Regions from separate parts of the Polaromonas sp. CG_9.5 genome, predicted to be linked through region 1. Evidence: riboswitches for the same ligand, from Rfam matches in the RefSeq annotation. Region 1 holds a riboswitch; the other holds the start of a gene.
What was found. Region 1 has a riboswitch for glycine ahead of gcvT (glycine cleavage system aminomethyltransferase GcvT). Riboswitches for the same ligand answer to the same signal wherever they lie in the genome.

Region 1 (11,931 bases):
TCAATACGCTGGATGGCGTTGTCCATGTGCTGCGCGGCGGCCTTGCGGGCCGCCACCGGGTCACCCGCTTCGATGGCCTGCACAATCATTTCATGCTCGTCGCGCACCTGCCGCGCAAAGTCTGCCCTGCGCGCTTCATTGGCGCGCGTCACCTGGGTCGCGCCACGCAGGAACTGGCCCAGGTATTGCAGCGTGCCAATCAGAAACGGGTTGCGCGCCGCGTCCGCAATGGCGCGGTGGTACTGGACATCTTCGTCCACGCCATCGCCACCGCTCTGCACCGCTTTGTCAAGCAGCGTGATTGACTGGCGGATACGCTTGATGTCAGCCTGGTTGCGGCGCTTGGCGGCCAGTTCGGCGACTTCTGCCTCCAGCGCGCGGCGCACTTCCACCATCTGGATCACCGCCTGCTTTGAAACCGCCGAACGCGCATCAAAGTTGAGCGGCGAAAAGCCGACTTCCTTCACATACACGCCGCTGCCCTGCCGGGAATCGACCAGCCCCAGCGACTTCAGGCGTGACACGGCTTCCCGCACCACGGTGCGGCTGACCAGAAACTGCGCCACCAGCGCCGCTTCCGTCGGCAGTTTGTGGCCCACGCCCAGACGCCCGGCGCGGATTTCGGCGGCCAGCACGCCGGCCACCTGATCCGAAAGGTAAGCGCCGGGCGTGATGGGCTTGAACTGCAGCGTCATGGTGGGGCTATTTGGCGTAAACCAGGTCGCGCAGGCCCAGCGACACCACCGGCACATAGGTAATGATCATCAGGCACACCAAAATGACCAGCACAAAGGGAATCAAGTCCTTGACCATCCGGTCCAGCGAAATGCGCGCCACGGTACACGCGGCAAACAGGTTCACGCCAAACGGCGGCGTGATCATGCCCATCGCCAGGTTCACCACCATGATCATGCCGAAATGCACCGGGTCAATGCCAAAGTGCATCGCCACCGGCGCCAAAATCGGTGCCAGCACGATGATGGCGGCGCTGGTTTCAATGAACATGCCAATAAAGAACAGAGCCGCATTCACGCCCAGCAAAAAGTAGGTCGGTGACTTCAGCACATCCTGCAGCCAATGGCCAATGGCGTCCGGCACACCGGCACGCGTGATCAAAAAAGCAAACAGGCCAGCGTTGGCAATGATGAACATGATCACCGCGGACGACAGCACCGACTTGCGCAAAATAACCAGCAGGTCGGGCAGTTTGATTTCGCGGTAAATCAGCAGGCCCACAATCAGCGAATAAAAAACCGCAACTGCTGAGGCTTCGGTAGGCGTAAACACACCGCCGTAAATGCCGCCCAGAATAATCACCGGCATCAACAGCGCCCAGCTCGCCTTCATGGTGGCCTTGCCCACCGACTGCCGGCCTTCACCGTCGTTCTTGCCCCAGCCCTTGATGCGGCAGTACACCCAGACAAAAAGCATCAGCCCCAGGCCAATCAAGATGCCTGGGCCAATGCCGGCAATGAACAACTCGCCCACCGACACTTCAGCGCTCACGCCGTAAAGAATCATCGGGATTGAAGGCGGGATGATCACGCCCAGCTCGGCGCTGGTGGCCTGCAGCGAAGCCGCCCAGGTGGTCGGATAGCCGACCTTGACGAGCGCCGGAATCAGGATCGTGCCAATGGCAAAGGTGGTCGCCACCGACGAGCCTGACACCGCCGCAAAAATCATGCAAGTCAGCACGCACGTCATGGGCAAGCCGCCCTGCACGCCGCCGACCAGGCTCTTGGCAAACTCGACCAGACGGCGCGAAATGCCGCCTGACTCCATGATGTTGCCGGCCAGAATAAAGAAAGGAATGGCAGCCAGCGGAAACTTGTTGATCGAATTGAACATCTCCTTGACGGAGATCAGCATGTGCGCATCGGCGACCTGAATCCCCACGATAGAGGCCAGCCCGATCGATACCGCGACGGATACGGTGAGTGCAAAGCACAGCACCATGGTGGTTAACATCACGGCGGTCATTGCGCAGTCTCCAGTTCAAGGCGCTGGGGATCCAGCAGGTTGGCAACAATGCCGATCATGCTCAGCACGCCGCCCACAGGCATGGCCAGATAGGCCCAGAACATGCTCACGCTCTCCAGTCCGCTCATGGTTTGCACCTTGCCACGGTTGGCATAGTCCCAGCCCCACCAGACGATGACGGCAACCAACGCCAAGGCGGCAAAACAAACAACAAAATCCAGCACGCGCTTGATGCGCGGCGGACTCCAGCGGTACAGCACATCCACGCTGACCATTGCGCCCTGGCGAAAGGCCATCGGAATGCCCAAAAATACCATCCAGATCAGGCTGAAACGAATCAGCACTTCCGTCCATTCCGCCGGAATTTCCAGCACAAAGCGGGTGATGATCTGAAATACTCCCAGGCTCGCGGCGATGGCGAGCATGGCGCAAGCGGCGTAAAGCGCAAAGCCGCTGGTCCAGCGCTCCAGCCTTAAAAAATTGTCTTTCATGGCGCTCTCGGTCTGAAAAGAGACGTTAAAAAACGCCCAAAAATTCTTGCTTTTTGGGCGTTACGGTTCAACGGGTGAAGCGGTGATTACTTGTAGTTGCGGATGCGCTCGATGTTCGCCTTGCCAAACTGCTTTTCAAACTCAGCATTCACCGGCGCCAGCATGGCGACGAACTTGGACTTGTCCACGTTTTCGACCACGGTCATGCCTTTGCTGCGCAACTCGGTCACACCTTTGGCGTCATCCTCGTCCACGCGGGCGCGGTTGGCTTTGACGCCTTCCTTGGCGGCATCAAGAAAGGCCTGCTTGTCCGCCGCGCTGAGCTTGTCGAAGGCTTCCTTGTTCATCAGGAAAATGCCGGGTGAATACACGTGGCCGGTCAGCGTCAGGTACTTTTGCACCTGGTCAAACTTCGAAGCCATGATGACCGACAAGGGGTTTTCCTGCCCGTCCACGGTGCCCTGCTGCAGCGCGGTAAACACTTCCGGGAATGCCATCGGCGTGGTCACGATGCCCAGGCCTTTGTAGGCGGCTACGTGTACCGGGTTTTCCATGGTGCGCATCTTCAGGCCCTTGACGTCTTCAGGGCCGTTGATGGAACGCTTGCTGTTGGTCATGTGGCGCATGCCGTTCTCGCCCCAGGCCAGCGCCTTGAAGCCTTTGGAGTCGAACTTGGACAGCAGTTCCTGCCCGATAGGGCCGTCCAGCACGGCGCGTGCATGGGCCTTGTCACGGAACAGGAAAGGAATGTCCAGAATTTTGGTTTCTGGCACAAAGTTGGGCACCGGGCCGGACGAAGAGAACGCCAGCGCCTGCGTGCCCAGCTGGACGGCCTCAATCGATTCGCGCTCGCCGCCAAGCGAGCCGGAATAAAAAGGCTGAATCTTGTAACGGCCAGCGGTGCGTTTTTCAACCTCTTTGGCGAACGTGTCGATGGCAACGCCCTGGTGCGAGTTTTGCGCAATCGAGATGCTGATCCGCATCGTGGTCTGGGCCGCAGCCGACGCCATAAAACCAACGGCCAAAGAAAGGCCAATTACCAGTTTGCTCAATTTCATGGGGTGTCTCCTCAGGGTGGCAAGTTAAGAACTGACGATGGGTTAGATCACTCAATCCGGATTGAATTTGTCATACAACTTTCAGTGTCGGGTGATTGTTATCTGATCGGCAAGGTGACGGCATACGGAGTTTCCCTGATGTAGTCCCGAATAATGGCTTCAAAGCTTTCCTCAGCCAGCAGCCCCAGGGCGCTGGCCCGCACCGAATGAATGCCCGCCGGCCAGGTGTTGACGATGTTGCCGATGGCTGCGTCGGGGATCCAGTCAATCAGCGCCGTGGCGGCGGGCCCGGCCACGCGTTCCAGCGCCGCTGCCATCTCGGCCGGTGTCGTCGTCAGCGCCGGCAGGTTCAGCGCAGTGCGCGGGCCCCACTGCGCATCGGTGGTCTCGGCGGCGCGAATCAAGCCATCAATGGTGCGCGCGGGCGACGACAGGGCGATGGGCGTTTGCGGCGCCACCGGACAGACGGCCCGCACGCCCGCCAAGGGCTCGCGAATCATGCCGCTCAGAAAGCTCGACGCCGCGCCGTTGGGCCGGCCCGGGCGCACGCTGACGGTCATCAGGCGCACGTTGCGGCCCTGAATGAAGCCCTTGCGCGTGAAGTCGGCGACCAGTTGCTCGCCCATGAATTTCTGGATGCCGTAGCTGCTTTGCGGCGTGGGCAACGTGTTGTCCTCGATGGCGGGCGGCAGCGGCTGGCCGGGCGCATCGCCAAACACGGCCAGCGAACTGGCAAACACCACCATCGGCCGGGTTTTCAGGGCGCGGCAGGCTTGCAGCAAAGCCAGCGTGGCGGCGAAATTGCTGCGCATGCCCAAGTCAAAATCAGCTTCGCATTCGCCGCTGACCGCCGCTGCCAGATGAAAAATGATAGCTGCCTGCGCAGGCACCGCTTGCGCCACAGTCTCTTTTTGCTCAAGAAGCTCGCCCAGGTCACCGATTACGACGGCGATGCGCGAGTCAGCCGTCAAATCGTCGGGCGGCTGCGCGCGGTCTACCAGCGTGATGCGCGTAATCGGCACAGGCGCGCTACCGGCCAGCGACAACTGCCCCTGCGCCAGCAGGCTGCGCGCCAGACGCACGCCCAGAAAACCGGCGCCGCCCGTGATGACGACATGACAGGGTAGCGGCGTTGAAAGGGATGGGTTCGACATAAAATCTCCTTGGTGATGCAATGGATGGATGGATGGATTATTTTCAACCCGAATAGTCAGCCCGCAGCCGCACGGGCTCAAGCTGACATGCCGGATGGCGATGACTGCCATGCAAAGACAGCGCACCGGAAGGCGAACGCTGCACGGCGCAGTGATTTGCCAGTGCGCCAGACACGGCCTCTGGCGGTATTCGCATGTTTATGCCGCACCGCAGGCGATTCATGAAGGCGGAAAACCCTCGCGGGCATCCGTCAACGGCATTTTCAGCATAAAACAGGCCTGTGGTGCACGCCGAATGGGCGCTGGCAGCTATTAATTCAGTAGCAAAATGCTGGCTTGCCTGCATGCCGCGATGGCCCGTTAAATCGATACCGCTTTAATGCGAATGCCGTGGCACTTCAGCGCCCCGGCACCCCACCAGAAAATCAAAATCACAGCCTTCATCGGCCTGCAGCACGCGGTCGATATACAGCTGCTGGTAACCGCTCTTGGGCGGCCCGGCCTGCAGCGTCTGCCGCGCTTGCCTGTCGGCGTGGCGCTGCGCCATATCGGCATCGCTCACTTCCAGCTCCAGCGTGCCGGCATGGCTGTCCAGCGCAATCCAGTCGCCCTCCTGCACGATGGCCAGCGGCCCGCCGGCTGCCGCTTCAGGCGCGACATGCAGCACCACCGTGCCGTAGGCAGTGCCGCTCATGCGCGCGTCCGAAATGCGCACCATGTCGGTAATGCCCTGCGCCAGTAATTTCGGCGGCAGGCCCATGTTGCCGACTTCGGCCATGCCCGGATAGCCCTTGGGGCCGCAGTTCTTGAGCACCATCACCGAGTCGGCATCGATTTCCAGCGCCGGGTCGTTGATGCGTTCTTTGTAATGGTCAAAATCCTCGAACACCACGGCCTTGCCACGGTGCTTCATCAGCGCGGGCGTGGCCGCCGACGGCTTCAGCACCGCACCGCGTGGTGCCAGGTTGCCGCGCAAGATGCACATGCTGCCGTCCGCCACCAGCGGTTTGTCCAGTGGCCGGATCACTTCGTCGTTGTAAATCGGCGCGTCCAGCACGTTGTCCCAGATCGACTTGCCATTCACGGTCAGCGCGTCCTTGTGCGGCAGCAAGCCGCCCTCGCCCATCCGGCGCAGCACGCCCGGCAGGCCGCCGGCGTAATAAAACTCTTCCATCAAAAAACGCCCGGACGGCTGCAAATCAACAATCGTGGGCGTGCCCTTGCCAATGTTCGTCCAGTCTTCAAGTTCCAGCGGCACACCGATGCGGCCGGCAATGGCTTTGAGGTGAATCACGGCATTGGTCGAGCCGCCAATAGCCGCATTGACGCGAATCGCGTTTTCGAAAGCTTCGCGCGTCAGTACTTTTGACAGCTTCAGGTCTTCCCACACCATGTCCACAATGCGCATGCCCGACATATGCGCCAGCACGTAACGGCGCGCATCGACGGCTGGAATGGCGGCGTTGTGCGGCAACGACGTGCCCAGCGCCTCGGCCATGCAGGCCATCGTGGACGCCGTGCCCATGGTGTTGCAGGTGCCCGCCGAGCGCGACATGCCGGCTTCCGCCGACATGAACTGGTTCAGGGTGATTTTTCCGGCCTTGACGGCTTCATGCAGCTGCCACACCACGGTGCCCGAACCGATGTCGCGGCCTTCGTGCTTGCCGTTGAGCATCGGGCCGCCGGTGACGACGATGGTCGGAATGTCGCAGCTGGCCGCGCCCATCAAGAGCGCCGGCGTGGTCTTGTCGCAGCCCACCAGCAGCACGACCGCATCCATCGGATTGCCGCGAATCGACTCCTCCACATCCATGCTGGCCAGGTTGCGCGTCAGCATCGCGGTGGGGCGCAGGTTCGATTCGCCATTGGAAAACACCGGAAATTCGACCGGAAAGCCGCCGGCCTCTGAAATGCCGCGTTTGACATGTTCGGCAAGCTTGCGAAAGTGGGCGTTGCACGGTGTCAGCTCAGACCAGGTGTTGCAGATGCCGATGATGGGCTTGCCCTGAAATTCATGGTCAGGAATGCCCTGGTTCTTCATCCAGCTGCGGTACATAAAACCGTTTTTGTCGGCCGATCCGAACCAGGCGGCCGACCGTAGCGTGCGTTTTGGCGTGTTGGACATCTTGTCTCTTTCCATCGGGGAGTGAATGCCAGCGCATGGTAGAAGCCCGAGGCATGCAAAACAAATGAAGAAATTTGCGCCAGCCATACAATTTTTCGTATCCCTCAACAAAATTGGCAACTGCATTAAATGCGTTGCCATCGCTACAGCAAACCCGACATGAACATCCTTGACGCAGCGCGGCGCACGCGCACCCGGCTCAAAACCCGACAGATGTTTTTGCTGATTGCGCTGGACGATGCACGCAACCTGCATCAGGCTGCCACGGCGACAAACATGAGCCAGCCTGCGGCGTCCAAAATGCTCAAAGACATCGAGGAGCTTTTTGGCGTGCCATTTTTTGAACGCCTGCCCCGAGGTGTGCGGCCCACGCTGTACGGCGAAACGATGATTCGCCATGTCCGCCTGGCGCTGGACAGCCTGTCGCAGGGCCAGGATTCGATTGCCACCTTGCAGGCTGGTTTGTCAGGCCAGGTGGATATTGGCGTCATCATCACGGCGTCGATGACACTCGTTCCGCAGGCCATCGCGCGCGCCAAGGCAGAAGCACCCCGGCTGTGCATCGGCGTCGAAATGGGCACCAGCCATGACTTGCTGCACCAGCTTCAGCGCGGCCAGCTGGATTTCTTGATTGCGCGCATTCTGGTGCAAAACGAGGCCATGAACCTGCGCTATGAAGCCCTGTCCGAAGAAACCGAATGCGCCGTGGCACGTGCCGGGCATCCGCTGCTCCAGCGCACCGACCTCGGCTTGCAGGATTTGGCCGCTGTCAGCTGGATACTGTCGCCGCGCGGCAGCATCTTGCGCCACCGGTTTGACATGATGTTTAGCGCCGCAGACATTGACATGCCTTCCAACGTCGTCGAGACCACGGCCATCTCGGTCATTACCAGCTTGCTGCTGCAAACCGATTTTTTGCATGTCATGCCACTGGAAGTGGCGCGGGCGTTTGTGCAATCGGGCGAACTGGCGGTTTTGCCGATTGCGCTGCCTTGCAAAATGGACAGCTTTGGCATTATTTTGCGGCGCGACCTGGTGCTGTCGCCGGGCGCAAACCTGCTGCTCAAGCATGTGCGCGCCACGGCGGCAGCGCTGTATTCAGGCACTGGCGGCGGTTAAATTCCAGCGCCGAACGTGGCAGAAAATTCAGACTGCTCGGCTACACTTGGCGCGTCAGGAGAGAGTTTTCCTTACTGAAAACCGCCGAAGGCGCATGTGCCACCCTCAATGGTGGACTGAACGCTCAGGCAAAAGGACTGACAACCGCCTTTGCCAGCGCATGCCGCAAGTCAAGGCGTTCCCTACTGGAGAGAGACCGTTTTCTAGGCGGTCCACCGAAGGAGCAACCCTGCATCGCCAGGCGAATCTCTCAGGTAAACAGGACAGCAGGGGCAGACCGTGGCTTTGGCCATGGATTCATATTTGCCCCCGGAGAACGCCATGTCCAACGAATCTTCTGCCCCTTTGCACAAAACACCGCTCAATAGCCTGCACATAGAACTCGGTGCGCGCATGGTGCCGTTTGCCGGCTATTCCATGCCGGTGCAATACCCGGCCGGACTGATGGCCGAACACCTGCACACCCGCAGCAGCGCCGGCCTGTTCGACGTGTCGCACATGGGCCAGTTGCGGCTCGTCGGCCTAGACGCCGCCGCCGCGTTTGAAACCTTGATGCCGGTCGATGTGATTGACCTGCCTGCGGGCAAGCAACGCTACGGCCTGCTGCTCAATGACGAAGGCGGCATCATTGACGACCTGATGTTCTTCAACCGCGATGTCGCCAACGGCGGCGATCTTTTCGTCATCGTCAATGGCGCGTGCAAGGCGGGCGACATCGCGCATATCCAGAACAAAATCGGCAGCCGCTGCGAAGTCATCCCGATGCCCGAGATGGCGTTGCTGGCGCTGCAAGGCCCGCTGGCCGTGCAGGCCCTGCAGCGCCTGTCGCCGGGCGTTGAAAAGCTGGTGTTCATGACCGGCGGCCAGTTCAGCGTAGCGGGCTGCGACTGCTTCATCACCCGCAGCGGCTACACCGGCGAGGACGGTTTCGAGATTTCAGTGCCTGCCGCGCAGGCCGACACGCTGGCGCGCGCCCTGCTGGCCCAGCCGGAAGTCAAACCGGTGGGCTTGGGGGCGCGCAACTCGCTGCGCCTCGAAGCCGGTCTGTGCCTGTATGGCCAGGACATCGACACCACCACCACGCCGGTCGAAGCCAGCCTGAACTGGGCGATGCAAAAAGTCCGCCGCACCGGCGGCGCGCGGGCCGGCGGCTTTCCGGGCGCGGACAAGATTCTGGCGCAGCTGGCTGAGCCGGCCAGCCTCACCCGCAAGCGCGTGGCGCTGATCGCCAGCACGCGCGTGCCGGTGCGCGAACCCGCCGCGCTGGAAAACATGGACGGCCAGGTCGTCGGCCAGGTCACCAGCGGCCTGCTCAGCCCCACGCTGAACCAGCCCATTGCGCTGGCCTATGTGCAGCCCGACTATGCGCTGGTCGGCACCGAACTGTTTGCCATGGTGCGCGGCAAGCCCGTGCCCATGAAAGTGGCCGCTACGCCTTTTGTGCCCACGCGTTATTACCGTGGCTGATTTATCCTTTAACTTCCTTTTTTCATACCACCCCACCGGAGAAACTGCATGACCGTCAAATACACCGAAGACCACGAATGGCTCAAGATTGAAGGCGACACGGCCACCGTCGGCATCACCGTGCATGCGCAAGATGCGCTGGGCGATGTGGTGTTTGTCGAGCTGCCGGAAGTCGGTGCCACCTTTGCCCAAAAAGACACCGCCGGCGTGGTTGAGTCGGTCAAGGCCGCTGCCGATGTGTACATGCCCGTCAGTGGCGAAGTCGTTGAAGTGAACGAAGCGCTGCGCGATGACCCGTCACTGGCCAACTCCGACCCGCTGGGCGCGGGCTGGTTCTTCAAGGTCAAGCTGTCCGAGCCAGCGCAACTCGATGCGCTGATGGACGAAACCCGCTACACCGCTTTTTCTGCCGCTTAAATTTTTCTTCAAAGACTGACACGGAACACTGACATGCTGCCATCCGCCACGCCGCTGGGCGCGCTCGAAAACCCTGCCGAATTTATTGCCCGCCACATCGGCATTGACGCGGCGGACGAAACCCACATGCTCAGCGTCGTCGGCGCCAGCTCGCTCCGGGAATTGATTGACGGCATCGTGCCGCCATCGATTGCCCGCAGCAGCCCGATGGCCATTCCGCCGCCCGTCACTGAAGCTGCTGCGCTCAAGCAGCTCAAGGCGATGGCGGCCAAGAACAAGGTGTTCAAAAGCTTTATCGGCCAGGGCTATTACGGCACCTACACGCCGGGCGTGATTCTGCGCAATGTGCTCGAAAACCCCGCCTGGTACACCGCTTACACGCCGTACCAGGCCGAGATTTCGCAGGGCCGCATGGAAGCGCTGATCAACTTCCAGACCATGGTCTGCGACCTGACCGGCATGCCGATTGCCAATGCGTCGATGCTCGATGAAGCCACTGCCGCCGCAGAAGCCATGACGCTGGCCAAACGCAGCGTCAAAAGCAAAAGCAATGTGTTCATCGTCGCGGGCGACTGCCATCCGCAAACGATTGAAGTGATCCGCACACGCGCCGCGCCGCTGGGCATTGAAGTCAAGGTCAGCACCGCATCCGCTACGCTGCCGCAGCTGATGGCCACGGGCGACTATTTCGGCGTGCTGGCGCAATACCCCGCCACCAGCGGCGCTATTCACGACCTGCGGCCACTGGCCGGACAAGCGCATGCCAACAGCGCGGCCTTGTGCGTTGCCGCCGACTTGTTGGCGCTGACGCTCTTGAGCCCGCCGGGCGAATGGAACGCCGACATCGTGCTGGGCAGCACCCAGCGCTTTGGCATGCCGATGGGCAACGGCGGCCCGCACGCCGCCTACCTGGCCTGCCGCGACGAATACAAGCGTTCGCTGCCGGGCCGTCTGGTCGGTGTCAGCGTTGATACGCACGGCCACCCGACCTACCGGCTGGCGCTGCAAACCCGCGAACAGCACATTCGCCGTGAAAAAGCCACCTCCAACATCTGCACCGCGCAGGTGTTGCCGGCTGTCATGGCCAGCATGTATGCGGTCTACCACGGCCCGCAGGGCTTGAAGCGCATTGCCGAACGCGTCGCCACCTACACCGCCATTTTTGTGCAGGGCCTGCGCCAGATGGGCTTTGACATCACGAATAAAGGCGCTTTTGACTCGGTCACTGTCAAAACCGGCAACGCTACTAATTCGATAGCTGAGCGTGCACGCCAGTCGGGCGCAAACCTTAGATTTCGCTTAAGAAATCACTTGGGCGTGTCGCTGGACGAGACCACCCGCCGCAGCGACATCGAATTGCTCTGGTCGTTCTTTGCGCAGCCGGGCCAGACCGTGCCGGTGGTCAGCAGCTTCGAGCAAGGCGTTGAATTGCTGATTCCCGCCAGCCTGCGCCGCACCAGCGACTTTTTGACGCATCCGGTGTTCAACACGCACCACAGCGAAACCAGCATGCTGCGCTACATCCGCAAACTCAGTGACAAGGATTTGGCGCTCGACCGCAGCATGATTCCACTGGGCAGCTGCACCATGAAGCTCAACGCGACCAGCGAGATGATTCCGATCACCTGGCCCGAGTTCGCCAACATCCACCCGTTTGCACCGCACGACCAGTTGCTGGGCTACGCCGAACTCGACCAGCAATTGCGCGACTGGCTGTGCGAGGCGACCGGTTACGCCGGCATCAGCCTGCAACCCAACGCCGGTTCGCAAGGCGAATACGCCGGCTTGCTGGTCATCAAGGCGTATCTGGAAGCCAACGGCCAGGGCCACCGCAACATCTGCCTCATTCCCTCATCAGCCCACGGCACCAACCCGGCCAGCGCACAAATGGCCGGCATGACGGTGGTCGTCACCGCCTGCGACGCACAAGGCAATGTCGACATGGCCGACCTGAAGGCCAAGTGCGAAAAGCACAGCGAAAACCTCGCCTGCGTGATGATCACCTACCCGAGCACGCACGGCGTGTTCGAGACGCATGTCAAGGAACTGTGCCAGCTGGTGCATTCGCACGGCGGCCGGGTTTATGTCGATGGCGCGAACATGAATGCGCTGGTCGGCAC
Region 2 (11,931 bases), 170 kb from region 1:
ATCAGCAACTGCTGGGACTGCGGCCTGCACATTGGCTCCAGCGTGCGCACAGCGGCCCAGTGCGTTGAAGAAGCCGCCAAAGATGTCACGGTGCAGACATCGCTGCTGGAAATGCGCCTCATCACCGGCTGCAAAGCGGGCTATGCGCGGCTGCAAAAGCAGCTTGACGCCGTGCTGGATCCGAAAGCTTTTTTTGTCGCCAAAACGCTGGAAATGCGCCAGCGCTACAACAAGTTTGAAAATACGCCGTACGCGCTGGAGCCCAATTGCAAGGAATCCCCAGGCGGACTGCGCGACCTGCAAGTAATGCTCTGGGTGGCGCGCGCGGCAGGTCTGGGCAAGTCCTGGGACGAGTTGGCACGCAATGGCCTGGCGACTGCTTTTGAAGTGCGGCAGATCAAGGCCAATGAAGCGCTGCTGAGCCTGATACGCGCACGGCTGCACATCATTGCCGGCAGGCGCGAAGACCGGCTGGTGTTCGACCTGCAAACGGCAGTGGCTGAATCCTTTGGCTATTCCGCCCAGATTGACCACCGGATTGAACAGCCCCACGCGCTCGATACCATGCAGGCGGCGCTGCCGCTGGACCACGCCATGTCACCCCGAGGCAGCCGCTCGGCAAAACGCCCGCCCACGCGCCCCAGCGAAGCGCTGATGCGCCGCTATTACTGGACGGCCAAGGCCGTCACGCAGCTCAACCAGATTTTGCTGCTCAATATTGAAGAAAAGCTCAACCCCTGCGACTATCCGCCGCGCCCCCTGAATGAGCGATTTTTCGACAAGGCCGGCATGCTGGAAGTGGCCAGCGACGATTTGTACCTGCGCCATCCGCACGCTATTTTGGAAACTTTTTTGCTGTTTGAAACCAACGTCGGCATCAAGGGCCTGTCGGCGCGCACGCTGCGGGCGCTGTACAACGCCCGGGGTGTGATGGACGCCAAATTTCGCAGCGACCCGGTCAACCGGGCGACATTTTTGCGCATCCTGCAGCAGCCCCAAGGCATCACGCACGCCATGCGGCTGATGAACCAGACCTCGGTGCTGGGCCGTTACCTCTGGGCGTTTCGCAACATCGTCGGGCAGATGCAGCATGACCTGTTCCATGTCTACACGGTTGACCAGCACATCTTGATGGTGCTGCGCAATGTGCGGCGCTTTTTCATGGCCGAGCATTCGCATGAATACCCGATGTGCTCGCAACTGGCCGCCGGCTGGGACAAGCCCTGGATATTGATCATTGCCGCACTGTTCCACGACATTGCCAAGGGGCGCGGCGGCGACCATTCCGAGCTGGGGCGCAAGGAAGTCCGCCTTTTTTGCCGCCAGCATGGCATTGCCGCGTCGGACGCCGAGCTGATCGAATTCCTGGTCGGCGAGCATCTCAGCATGAGCCAAGTCGCCCAAAAGCAAGACCTGAGCGACCCGTCGGTGATTGCCGCTTTTGCCCAGCGAGTCGGCAATGAGCGTTACCTGACGGCCCTGTACTTGCTGACAGTCGCCGACATTCGCGGCACCAGCCCCAAGGTCTGGAACGCCTGGAAAGGCAAGCTGCTCGAAGATCTGTACCGTTACACGCTGCGGGTGCTGGGCGGCCGTGCGCCCGATGCGGCGGCTGAAGTGGAAAGCCGCAAGCGCGAAGCGCTGACCCTGCTGGCGCTGCACGCGCAGCCTTTCGAGTCGCACAAGGCGCTGTGGGACACGCTGGACATCAGTTACTTCATGCGTCATGAGGCAGCCGATATTGCCTGGCACGCACGCCACCTGTCGCGCCATGTCGGCAAGGCCACCGTCATTGTCCGCGCCCGCCGCTCGTCTGTGGGGGAAGGCATGCAGGTGCTGGTGTACACACCCGATGCGCCCGATTTGTTCGTGCGGATTTGCGGCTACTTTGACCAGGCTGGTTTCAGTATTCTGGATGCCAAGATTCATACGGCTAAAAATGGCTATGCGCTGGATACCTTCCAGGTCACCAGTCCGTCGCTGGAAGAGCATTACCGCGAGCGCGGCGCCATGGTCGAGGCCGATCTCAACCGCACACTTGAAGAACGCGGCGCGCTGCCTGCGCCCGGCAAAGGCCGCGTATCACGCCGCGTGAAAAGCTTTCCGGTCATTCCGCGCGTGGATTTGCGCCCCGATGAAAAAGCCCAGCGCTGGCTGCTCAGCGTGTCGGCCAGCGACCGGGTCGGGCTGCTTTACCTGATTGCACGGGTGCTGGCCAAACACCATATCAACGTCAAGCTGGCCAAAGTGACAACACTGGGTGAGCGCGTTGAAGATACTTTTTTGATTGACGGCCCCGAGTTGCAGCACAACAAGGCGCAAATCGCCATCGAAACCGAGTTGCTGCAGGCGTTGAACGAGTGAAAACCCTCAGCAATCTCTGAGAAATTATTGCTTTTTGACAGCCAATAGCTGCTAAATTACCGCGATTGCCGCTCCACCGAGAGCTGGCATGCATCAATCAGCCGCTACAGGCTACCTGGTGTCGGAAGAGTCTGCAGTGCCGCTTCAAGCATCGCTGCAGCGCCGAAGGAGCAACCACCCCGGAAACTCTCAGGCAAAAGGACCGGCATCATTATTGATCTCTGAAGAGCTGTCGCAGGCCACGTCATGCGGCGCACCGAAGGAGCAAGCCGCCCTCGCCACAAGCGAGGGCTGGTGAATCTCTCAGGTCCAGAACAGAGGGGGTGCCCGGTGCGCAGTTGCGCGCGGGCTCAACCCCCCTGACGTTGCTGGAGCCTTTCATGAAAAAAATCGCCGTTATCGGTGGCGGAATCACCGGCGTGACCACCGCCTACTCACTGGCCAAACGCGGCTTTTCAGTCACCTTGTTTGAAAAGCATCGCTATGCCGCCATGGAAACCTCGTTTGCCAATGGCGGGCAGCTTTCTGCGTCCAACGCCGAAGTCTGGAACCACTGGTCCACCCTGCTCAAGGGCTTGAAGTGGATGCTCAAGAGCGACGCCCCGCTGCTGGTCAGCCCCAAGCCCAGCTGGCACAAGATTTCCTGGTTCGCCGAGTTCATCGCCAACATGCCCCACTACCGCAGCAACACCATAGAAACCACGCGCCTGGCCGTTGCCGCACGCAGGCACCTGCTGGGCTGGGCCGAACAGGAAGGCATTGACTTTGACCTGAAAAAAGAAGGCATTCTTCATATTTACCGCAACAAAGCCAGTTTTGACCATGCCGGCAAAGTCTCGCAACTGCTGGCCGAAGGCGGCTTGCCACGCCGCGCCGTCAGCCCTTCAGAGATGCGCGCCCTGGAGCCGACGCTGGCCGGGGAGTATTACGGCGGCTATTTCACCGAGAGCGACTCGACCGGCGACATCCACCGCTTCACCAAAGGCCTGGCCGAAGCCGCCGTGCGACTGGGCGTGACCTGCCTGTACGAGCAAGATGTGACCCGCGTCACAGCAGACGCAACCCAGGCCTGCGTGACGGTGGGTCATGGCGAGCATGCAACCCGCGCGGTTTTTGACGGTGTGGTGGTCTGCGCCGGCACCGCCAGCCGCGCGCTGGCCGCCTCGCTGGGCGACCGCGTGAACATCTACCCCGTCAAGGGCTACTCCATCACCGTGAACCTGCAAGACGCGCAAAGCCAGGCGGCTGCGCCGGTGGTCAGTTTGCTGGACGATGAAACCAAGCTGGTCACCAGCCGCCTGGGTCTGGATCGCTTCCGGGTGGCCGGCACAGCCGAGTTCAATGGCTACAACCGCGACATTCGCGCTGACCGCATCAAGCCGCTGGTGGACTGGGTGCAGCAGTGCTTTCCCGGTGTCAACACCCAGAGCGTCATACCCTGGGCGGGTTTGCGGCCCATGATGCCCAACATGCTGCCGCGCGTTGGCCGGGGCCGCTCGCCCTGCGTTTTTTACAATACCGGCCACGGTCACCTGGGCTGGACACTGTCAGCCATCACCGCCGAGATGGTGGGCGATGTGGTGAGTGAAGCCTTCAAACCCACGGGCGTGCTGCAAGGAAAGCCCGTTCCGGCCTGAAAACCCAAGCCTCATGCGCCAGTTGACATCTGGCGCTGACGGCTTTTCCTGATGCGGCTGCGATTGGCTAGAATCGCCCGCCGCCATCAAAACCACCAGACCCTGCCGGCCCACAAGCCAGGATATTTATCAATAACCGCCAGCGGCGGGTGGGCTCGTTTGCCTCAATAACTATTATCCGGAGACAAAATTATGGAAACACTGACTTCAATCGTCGCAGCGATCAACGACTTCGTCTGGGGGCCGCCCATGCTGGTGCTGATTCTCGGCACCGGCCTCTTTCTTCAGCTGCGGCTCAAGCTGATGCCGATTTTGCGCATCGTCACCGGCTTTCGCATGGTCTGGAAAGGCCGCAAACCCGAGTCGGGCGCCAAGGGGGAAATCACCCCCTATGCCGCCTTGATGACCGCGCTGGCCGCCACCGTGGGCACGGGCAACATTGCCGGCGTTGCCACGGCCATTGCCATTGGCGGGCCGGGCGCGCTGTTCTGGATGTGGATGACGGCGCTGGTCGGCATGGCCACCAAGTACGCCGAGGTGCTGCTGTCGGTGCATTTTCGCGAGGCCGATACGCAGGGCGAATACATGGGCGGGCCGATGTTCGCCATCAAGAACGGCCTGGGCAAGCGTTGGGCCTGGCTGGGTGCGGCTTTTGCACTGTTTGGCGGCCTGGCCGGCTTTGGCATCGGCAATATGGTGCAGTCCAACAGCATCGCTGCCGTGCTGACCGCCAGCTTTGGCATCTCGCCCTGGGTGTCGGGCGTGGTGTTGACGGTGCTGACCGGCTTTGTGCTGCTGGGCGGGGTCAAGCGCATTGGCGCGGTGGCTGAAAAGCTGGTGCCGGCCATGTGCATTGGCTACGTCGTCGCCTCGCTGATCGTGCTGGGCCTGTATGCCGACCAGATTCCGGCCGCTTTCGCGCTGATCTTCAAGCACGCCTTCACGCCGCTGTCGGCCACGGGCGGCTTTGCCGGTGCCACCCTCATGCTGGCCATGCGCTATGGCGTGGCGCGCGGCATTTTCTCCAATGAAGCCGGACTGGGAACAGCCGGCATCGCGCAGGCCGCCGGCCAGACCAAAAGCGCCGCCGAGTCCGGACTGGTCGGCATGATGGGCACTTTTATTGACACCATCGTTGTCTGCACGATGACCGGCTTGGTGCTTATCGTGACGGGTGCCTGGAACAGCGGGCTGAAGGGAGCTGAGTTGAGTTCGAGCGCCTTTGCCACGGCCTTTCCGGGGTTTGGTCAGTATTTTCTGGCGATTGCACTGGCGGTGTTCGCCTTCACCACCATTTTGGGCTGGGCCTATTACGGTGAAAAATGCTGGGCCTATTTGTTTGGCAGCAAGATCGAAGTGCCTTACCGCGTGCTGTGGACACTGTTTGTGATGGTCGGTGCGGTCACGCACCTGGACTTCGTCTGGCTGCTGGCCGACACCCTGAACGCCTTCATGGCTTTCCCCAACCTGGTGTCGCTGGTGCTGCTGTCGCCGGTCGTGAGCAAGGTCACCAACGACTACTTTGCGGGCAAGGCTGACGCCGTGCCGGTGCGCTACAAGATGTCGGCTCCCAAGTGAACTAATCAGACGGCAGCGGGCGCGGCCGGCTCAGTCGTCGGCCGCGTCCAGCCCCGGAAACAGCACCTCGGTGTAGCCGAACTGGCTGAGGTCCCGAATCCGCATCGGGTAGAGCTTGCCGATCAGGTGGTCGCATTCATGCTGCACCACGCGCGCATGAAAGCCGTCAACGCTGCGGTCAATCGGATCGCCGTACTGGTCAAACCCGGTGTAGCGGATGTGCGAGAAACGCGGCACCTTGCCGCGCAGGCCGGGCACTGACAGGCAGCCTTCCCAGTCGGTTTCTTCGTCCGCACTCAAAGCCGTAATCACGGGGTTAATCAGCACAGTGCGCGGTACCACGGGTGCATCGGGGTAGCGCGCGTTCAGCTGGTCGCTGCCAAAAATCACCACCTGCAGGTCCTCGCCAATCTGCGGCGCAGCCAGGCCCGCGCCATTGACCGATTGCATGGTGTAGAACATGTCCGAGATCAATACATGCAGCGCATCGGTGTCGAAGGCTGCCACGGGTTGGGCGATGCGCAAAAGCCGTGCATCGCCCATTTTGAGAATTTCACGAAGGGTCATGGACGTCAAGCATAGCGGCTGACGGCACAATCATGAACATGGCCCCTGAAGATAACCCGCCTTCCCTGCCGCCGCTCGCTGGCGCACCGCCCGCCAGACGCGCGCTGCCGGCGCCGGTGCGCTGGCTGCTGTTGGGGTTGGCGCTGCTTAGCCTGGCGCTGGGCATCGTCGGCATCTTTTTGCCAGGGCTGCCCACGGTGCCGTTTGTGCTGCTGGCCGCCTGGGCCGCCAGCCTCAGCTCACCCCGGCTGTCGCGCTGGCTGGACAACCATCCGCAGTTTGGCAAGCCGCTCAATGAATGGCGGCGGCACGGCATGGTGCGCCGGCGCGCCAAGTGGGCGGCGACGCTTGGCATGACCGTCAGCGCCACGGCGTCGCTGGTGCTGCTGCAAGCCCACTGGGCGGCGCTGCTGGCCGTCGCCTGCATGGCGTGCGTACTGGTCTGGCTATGGCGCAGGCCCGAACAGCCGGCGGATTGAATCAACAGCGGTTCGCCAGCCACCGGCTCCAGCCCGTATCAACCCAGGTCAATCCGGCACAGTCTGTCAGCAGCGCGCCTACTCGGTGGTGCTGGAACTCCAGTAAGCCTGGCGCACCATGGGCAGCGCCGACAGATGGTCAATGATGCGGTCCATCACAACGCCATCGACCGACGTGGCAGTCAGCGTCGCCTGAATCTTCACGTTGCGCTCGCCAAAGGGCAGCACTTGCAGGTCGCGCGTCGGGTAGTCGCGGTCTGCAAGCTCCTGCTCCAGCAAGGCCAGCGCCTCTTTTTGCCGGTCACTGCGGGTGACGACGTAAACGCTGTTCGTCACTTCGGCCGACGTGACATCCAGCGGCTGGCGGTTGATCTTGTCCACGATGGGCCGCAGCAGCGTGTTGGCCGCCAGCACAAACAAAGACCCCATGATGGCTTCGACCACCAGCCCCGCACCGCAGCACGCGCCCACCGCAGCCGAGCACCACAGCGTGGCGGCTGTATTGAGGCCGCGCACATTGCCTTCTTCGCGCATGATGACGCCGGCGCCCAAAAAGCCGATGCCCGACACCACATAGGCCACCACCCGCACCGCGCCCTCCGCGCCAAACAGCGCGGTGGCCATGTCGACAAAAATCGTCGCGCCCAACGCCACCAGCACATTGGTGCGCAGCCCGGCAGTGCGCTGGCGGTACTGGCGCTCCACGCCAATCAGGCCGCCCAGCACAAAAGCTGCCGTCAGGCTGATCAGGGTGTCAAACAAAGAGGAATAGTTAAGGGTCTGAATCGCTGGCATAGGCCGGTGATTGTCCCCTCAAACCAGCGTGGCTTTTTGCGCGCCATAGGCGCAGTAGCTTGAGTTGATGCAGTCGATTCGGCGGTTTCAGTCGCCCGGCGACTCAAGCAACGCCCGCAGCGCAGCCTCGTCAATGACGGCCAGCCCCAGCGCTTCGGCCTTGACCAGCTTGCTGCCGGCGTCAAGCCCAGCGACCACGTAATCCGTCTTCTTGCTGACCGAGCCGGCCACCTTGCCGCCGGCCAGCTCGATCATGTCCTTGGCCTCGTCACGGCTTAGACAAAAATACTTATTTTAATTCTCCTGTCTCTAAAAAATCCATGAATTCACTCTTACTCAAAATCTTCGTTCCCTGATCTTGTGCCTTTTTAAGCTTTGAAGGTCCGGCAGACTCACCGGCGACAAGGTATTGCAAATCTTTGGTCACACTGGAAACAACTTTTAGATGAGCCTGTTCGGCGGCTAATGCCAGCCCCTCCTTATCCGAATTACCAAATCCTGTAAAACATACCTGAAATCTATTATCTTTAGCTGCAGCTTTTAAAGTCCCCTTTGCATAAATCAACGCCCAGCCGTCTTGTTCACTCAGCAGATCAATGTCTGCGTTAGTCATGTCAGTTTTTGATAACAAAATTCGCCTAAGCTTATCGCTTATTTGCATTTTTTTTACTTCATTAAAGTTATTCACCATAGTTGTCCACCCGAATCCAAAATCATCAACTTCTTTAATTACTGTACACCACGGCTCCTCTCGAAGTTTTTGTGCAAAAATTCGATAGTAATTAGGCATTATCAAGTCAGATGCAACGGCATTTAATAACAATCTAGGACTATGGAACTCAGTTGCTAGTTGTTCATATTTTTTATCACCAATTCCACTTAAAAAGCCAGCTGTAATTGGTATATTAATAAGTTTTAAACTTTCCAACTCCTCTTGCCTAATTGCTTTAAGCAAACGTTGAAAATTAATTGGCTCAGATTTTTCATCTAAATTCTGAAGAACTATTCCAGAATTATTTATTAACTCATTAATTACAATACGATTGTGATCTTGTTGGAAAAATAAATAAATTGATATGGCCGTTTCATGACCGACATCATCAAAAAGTTCCAAAATAGATGACGACGCTGCTCTTAATTTATTTATTTCACCGAACTGTTTAGCCAACTGCTTAGAAGTAGTCACTCCTACATTAGGTATTCCCAACGCAAAAATAAAATTTCGCAACCTTGCTTGCTTAGATTTATTAATCGATTCAAGCAAATTAGTTACAGACTGATGCTGTAAAGTAGAATTACCTCCCAGTGATAAGCCAAGCAATTGGTTATACTTAAGCTTATATAAATCAGCTGAAGTTTCAACCAGTCCAGTCTCTACTAGCTTATCAATTAACTCTTCTCCAAGACCATCGATATTCATTGCCGTACGTTGTGAAAAATGCCAAATAACCTGTTTTTGCTGGGCTGGACAGAAAAGGCCACCTGTACAGAAGTAATCAGCTTTACCTACCTCGCGCACAGCGTCGGAGCCGCAAATCGGACACTGGTGTGGCATAGTGAATTTTCCAGCCCCTTTCTCCAGCAAACTGTTTCTTTTTCTTTTCTGAAAAAATTTCCGTCTCTCCCTTTTAACGAGAGGCCTAGAGCGCTTTATAGATCTCTTCACACTTTTGATCCGTTTTCGCTTTGGATATGGCAATTTCAAAGGAACGCGCTTGTCAAGCAGCACGCTGACCACCTCGGGAATCACGTCGCCGGCACGCCGCACGATGACGGTGTCGCCGACGCGCACATCCTTGCGCCGCGCTTCGTCCTCGTTGTGCAGCGTGGCGTTGGTCACGGTCACGCCGCCGACAAACACCGGCGCTAATTTTGCCACCGGCGTCAGCTTGCCGGTGCGCCCGACCTGAATGTCGATCACCAGCACCGTGGTCAGCTGCTCTTGCGCCGGGTATTTGTGCGCCACCGCCCAGCGTGGCTCACGCGTCTTGAAGCCCAGCTCGCGCTGCAGTGCCAGACTGTTGACCTTGTAGACCACCCCGTCGATGTCGTAGGGCAGCTGGTCGCGTTGCTGCCCGATGCGCTGGTGAAACGCTATTAATTCAGAAGCGCCCAGCACAGACTGCGTCTGCACTGCGACCGGAAAACCCCATGATTTGAGGGTTTGAAGCAAGCCATAATGCGTGGCAAATTGCGGCCCGCCCTGATCGGGCGGCGTGACTTCGCCCACGCCATAGGCAAAAAAGCGCAGCGGGCGCTGGGCGGCAATCGCCGGGTCGAGCTGGCGCACCGCGCCGGCGGCGGCGTTGCGCGGGTTGACGAAAGTTTTTTGGTCGCGCGCGCGCTGCGCTTCATTCAGGCGCTCGAAGTCAAGACGCGCCATATAGACCTCGCCGCGCACTTCCAGCACGGGCGGCGCTTCTGGCGGCAGCACCAGCGGAATCTGGCGCATCGTGCGGATGTTGTGCGTCACGTCCTCGCCGACCTCGCCGTCGCCGCGCGTGGCGGCATGCACCAGCACACGGTTTTCGTAGCGCAAATTCATCGCCAGGCCGTCGAACTTGAGTTCGGCCACGTACTCGACGGGCGCGCCATTCACCACGTCCAGCGCAGCCTGCGACAGCGGCTGCGTGCGCCTGGCGCCTTCCAGCTTGCCCTCGAACCGGCGCTGCTCCGTGGCCAGGTAAGTGCGCAGTTGCTGCTCGAACTTTTCCGCGCCTGCAGCCGACACGTCGGTTTCGGTGTGAATCGACAGCATGGGCACGGCGTGGCGCACCGGTGCCAGGTCGGACATGGCCGCGCCGCCCACGCGCTGGGTGGGCGAGTTTGGCGTCACCAGTTCGGGGTGCTGCGCCTCCAGCGCCTCAAGTTGCTGGTAAGCGCGGTCGTATTCGGCGTCGGGCACCTGGGGCGCGTCCTGCACGTAATACTGGTGCGCCCACTGGTTAAGCTGCGCGCGCAGCTCGTTTACTTCTTTTTTAATAGCAGGTGACGCCCGCCCAGCTTGCGCAGGGTCATCAAACAGTCCTGGATTCATGGTGATTAACGCCCCTTGACGCCTCAGCTGAACAGCCGCCGGCCCAACGCCGAGCCTGCCGACAGTTCGCGCGCATCCATGTGGTCGTACAGCGCCTCCAGATCGGCATGGATCACCTCCATCGCCTCGGGTCTGACGCGAACGGCGTTGTCGTCGATGATCACGCCGTCCATGCTGCGCGCCAGCGTAATGGCCACTTCACACATGCGCGCAAAAGGTGCTTCGTCGCGCAGCACTTGGGGCACATCGAGCATTAAAGACAGCTCATACAACGCGGTTTGCTCGGACTCTTCCGACTGGGCCGACTGCGCATCAAAGGTCAACAACAAGATCGGGCCGTGCCCCGGCTGACTCGCTGGCAGCAGCATGCGCCCGGCAATCGAGGACGGAACAAACCCCATGCTGGCCGCGCATTGCTGCAGATAACCCGGACTCCAGGCGGTCTTGACGGCGCGCACGGTAAAGCTCAGCTGGGCGTCGTGCGCGCCGGCAAAATAGTCCAGCTCACGGGCGCGGGCGACTTCCCCCTGCATTTCCGCAAACTCTACTTCGCCGCCGATGGCATCGGAAAAAGCCTGGGCTTTGATGACGAATTCCGAATACTCAATCGCATTCAATGCGCCCGTGCGGTTTGCCAACTGAACGCCGCACTGAAAAGCGCTGTAACGCTGCTCGGCTGCAGGAAATTCCCATTGGCCGGTGGCCGCATTCAACCCTTCAATCGCAAAAGGCTTGCTGCCCACACGGCGCGTCGTGGGCATGGCGGCCAAGGCCACTTCGCCGGCCAGCGGCGACTCCAGCACCACGGGCGCTATCGCATCAATCAGGATGTCCAGCCCCGGCTTTTTCTCCAGCTTGGTGAACTGCGTCAATGAGGCCAGGCCAGAGTCGGCCTCAAGGCTGTGTTCCTGCGGCTCGGCGGGCGAAGGGTTTTGCTGCAGCGACGACTGGGTTTGCGGCGCGGGTGGTGCCGGGGTTTCGGCGCTGGCAGCCACTTTGGGCGTGGCCTGCTTGGGCAGGTTTTTGCGGGCTGTCCATGCGCCGTGGGCCACCACGCCCGCCAGGACCAGACTGCCACCGACCGCTAAACTGATTTGTAAGGATGTGCTCATGATTTTTATGGGTTCAGGCTGCTTCGGCAAAACTCAGGGCGACCTGCATGTCAACGGCGACGATGCGGGACACGCCCTGCTCTTGCATGGTGACGCCAATCAACTGCTCGGCCATTTCCATGGCGATCTTGTTGTGGCTGATAAATAAAAACTGGGTCTCTTTGCTCATGCTGGACACGAGTTTGGCATACCGCTCGGTGTTGGCGTCGTCCAGCGGCGCATCGACCTCGTCCAGCAGGCAAAAAGGCGCCGGATTGAGCTGGAAAATCGCAAACACCAGCGCAATCGCCGTCAGCGCCTTCTCGCCGCCCGACAGCAGGTGAATCGTCTGGTTTTTCTTGCCCGGCGGCTGCGCCATGACC

Region 2: linked by a shared signal. The riboswitch ahead of RCH06_RS05100 (D-amino acid dehydrogenase) and the one ahead of gcvT (glycine cleavage system aminomethyltransferase GcvT) in region 1 are both predicted to bind glycine.

Annotation. Positions count from the first base shown of each region.
Region 1 is NZ_JAXCHR010000005.1:175,523-187,453, forward strand. Features, by position in the region: gene RCH06_RS05825 (FadR/GntR family transcriptional regulator) at 1-695, opposite strand, end outside; gene RCH06_RS05830 (TRAP transporter large permease) at 703-1,980, opposite strand; gene RCH06_RS05835 (TRAP transporter small permease) at 1,977-2,471, opposite strand; gene RCH06_RS05840 (TRAP transporter substrate-binding protein) at 2,558-3,529, opposite strand; gene denD (D-erythronate dehydrogenase) at 3,628-4,683, opposite strand; gene RCH06_RS05850 (IlvD/Edd family dehydratase) at 5,060-6,808, opposite strand; gene RCH06_RS05855 (LysR family transcriptional regulator) at 6,968-7,927, shown strand; glycine riboswitch at 7,973-8,077, shown strand; glycine riboswitch at 8,103-8,204, shown strand; gene gcvT (glycine cleavage system aminomethyltransferase GcvT) at 8,249-9,394, shown strand; gene gcvH (glycine cleavage system protein GcvH) at 9,443-9,811, shown strand; gene gcvP (aminomethyl-transferring glycine dehydrogenase) at 9,845-11,931, shown strand, end outside.
Region 2 is NZ_JAXCHR010000005.1:5,752-17,682, forward strand. Features, by position in the region: gene RCH06_RS05095 ([protein-PII] uridylyltransferase) at 1-2,364, shown strand, start outside; glycine riboswitch at 2,477-2,579, shown strand; gene RCH06_RS05100 (D-amino acid dehydrogenase) at 2,745-4,001, shown strand; gene RCH06_RS05105 (alanine/glycine:cation symporter family protein) at 4,194-5,579, shown strand; gene def (peptide deformylase) at 5,610-6,146, opposite strand; gene RCH06_RS05115 (YbaN family protein) at 6,179-6,625, shown strand; gene RCH06_RS05120 (MgtC/SapB family protein) at 6,704-7,420, opposite strand; partial or broken gene RCH06_RS05125 (BRCT domain-containing protein) at 7,508-7,699, opposite strand; gene ligA (NAD-dependent DNA ligase LigA) at 7,710-10,457, opposite strand; gene RCH06_RS05135 (cell division protein ZipA C-terminal FtsZ-binding domain-containing protein) at 10,481-11,569, opposite strand; gene smc (chromosome segregation protein SMC) at 11,583-11,931, opposite strand, start outside.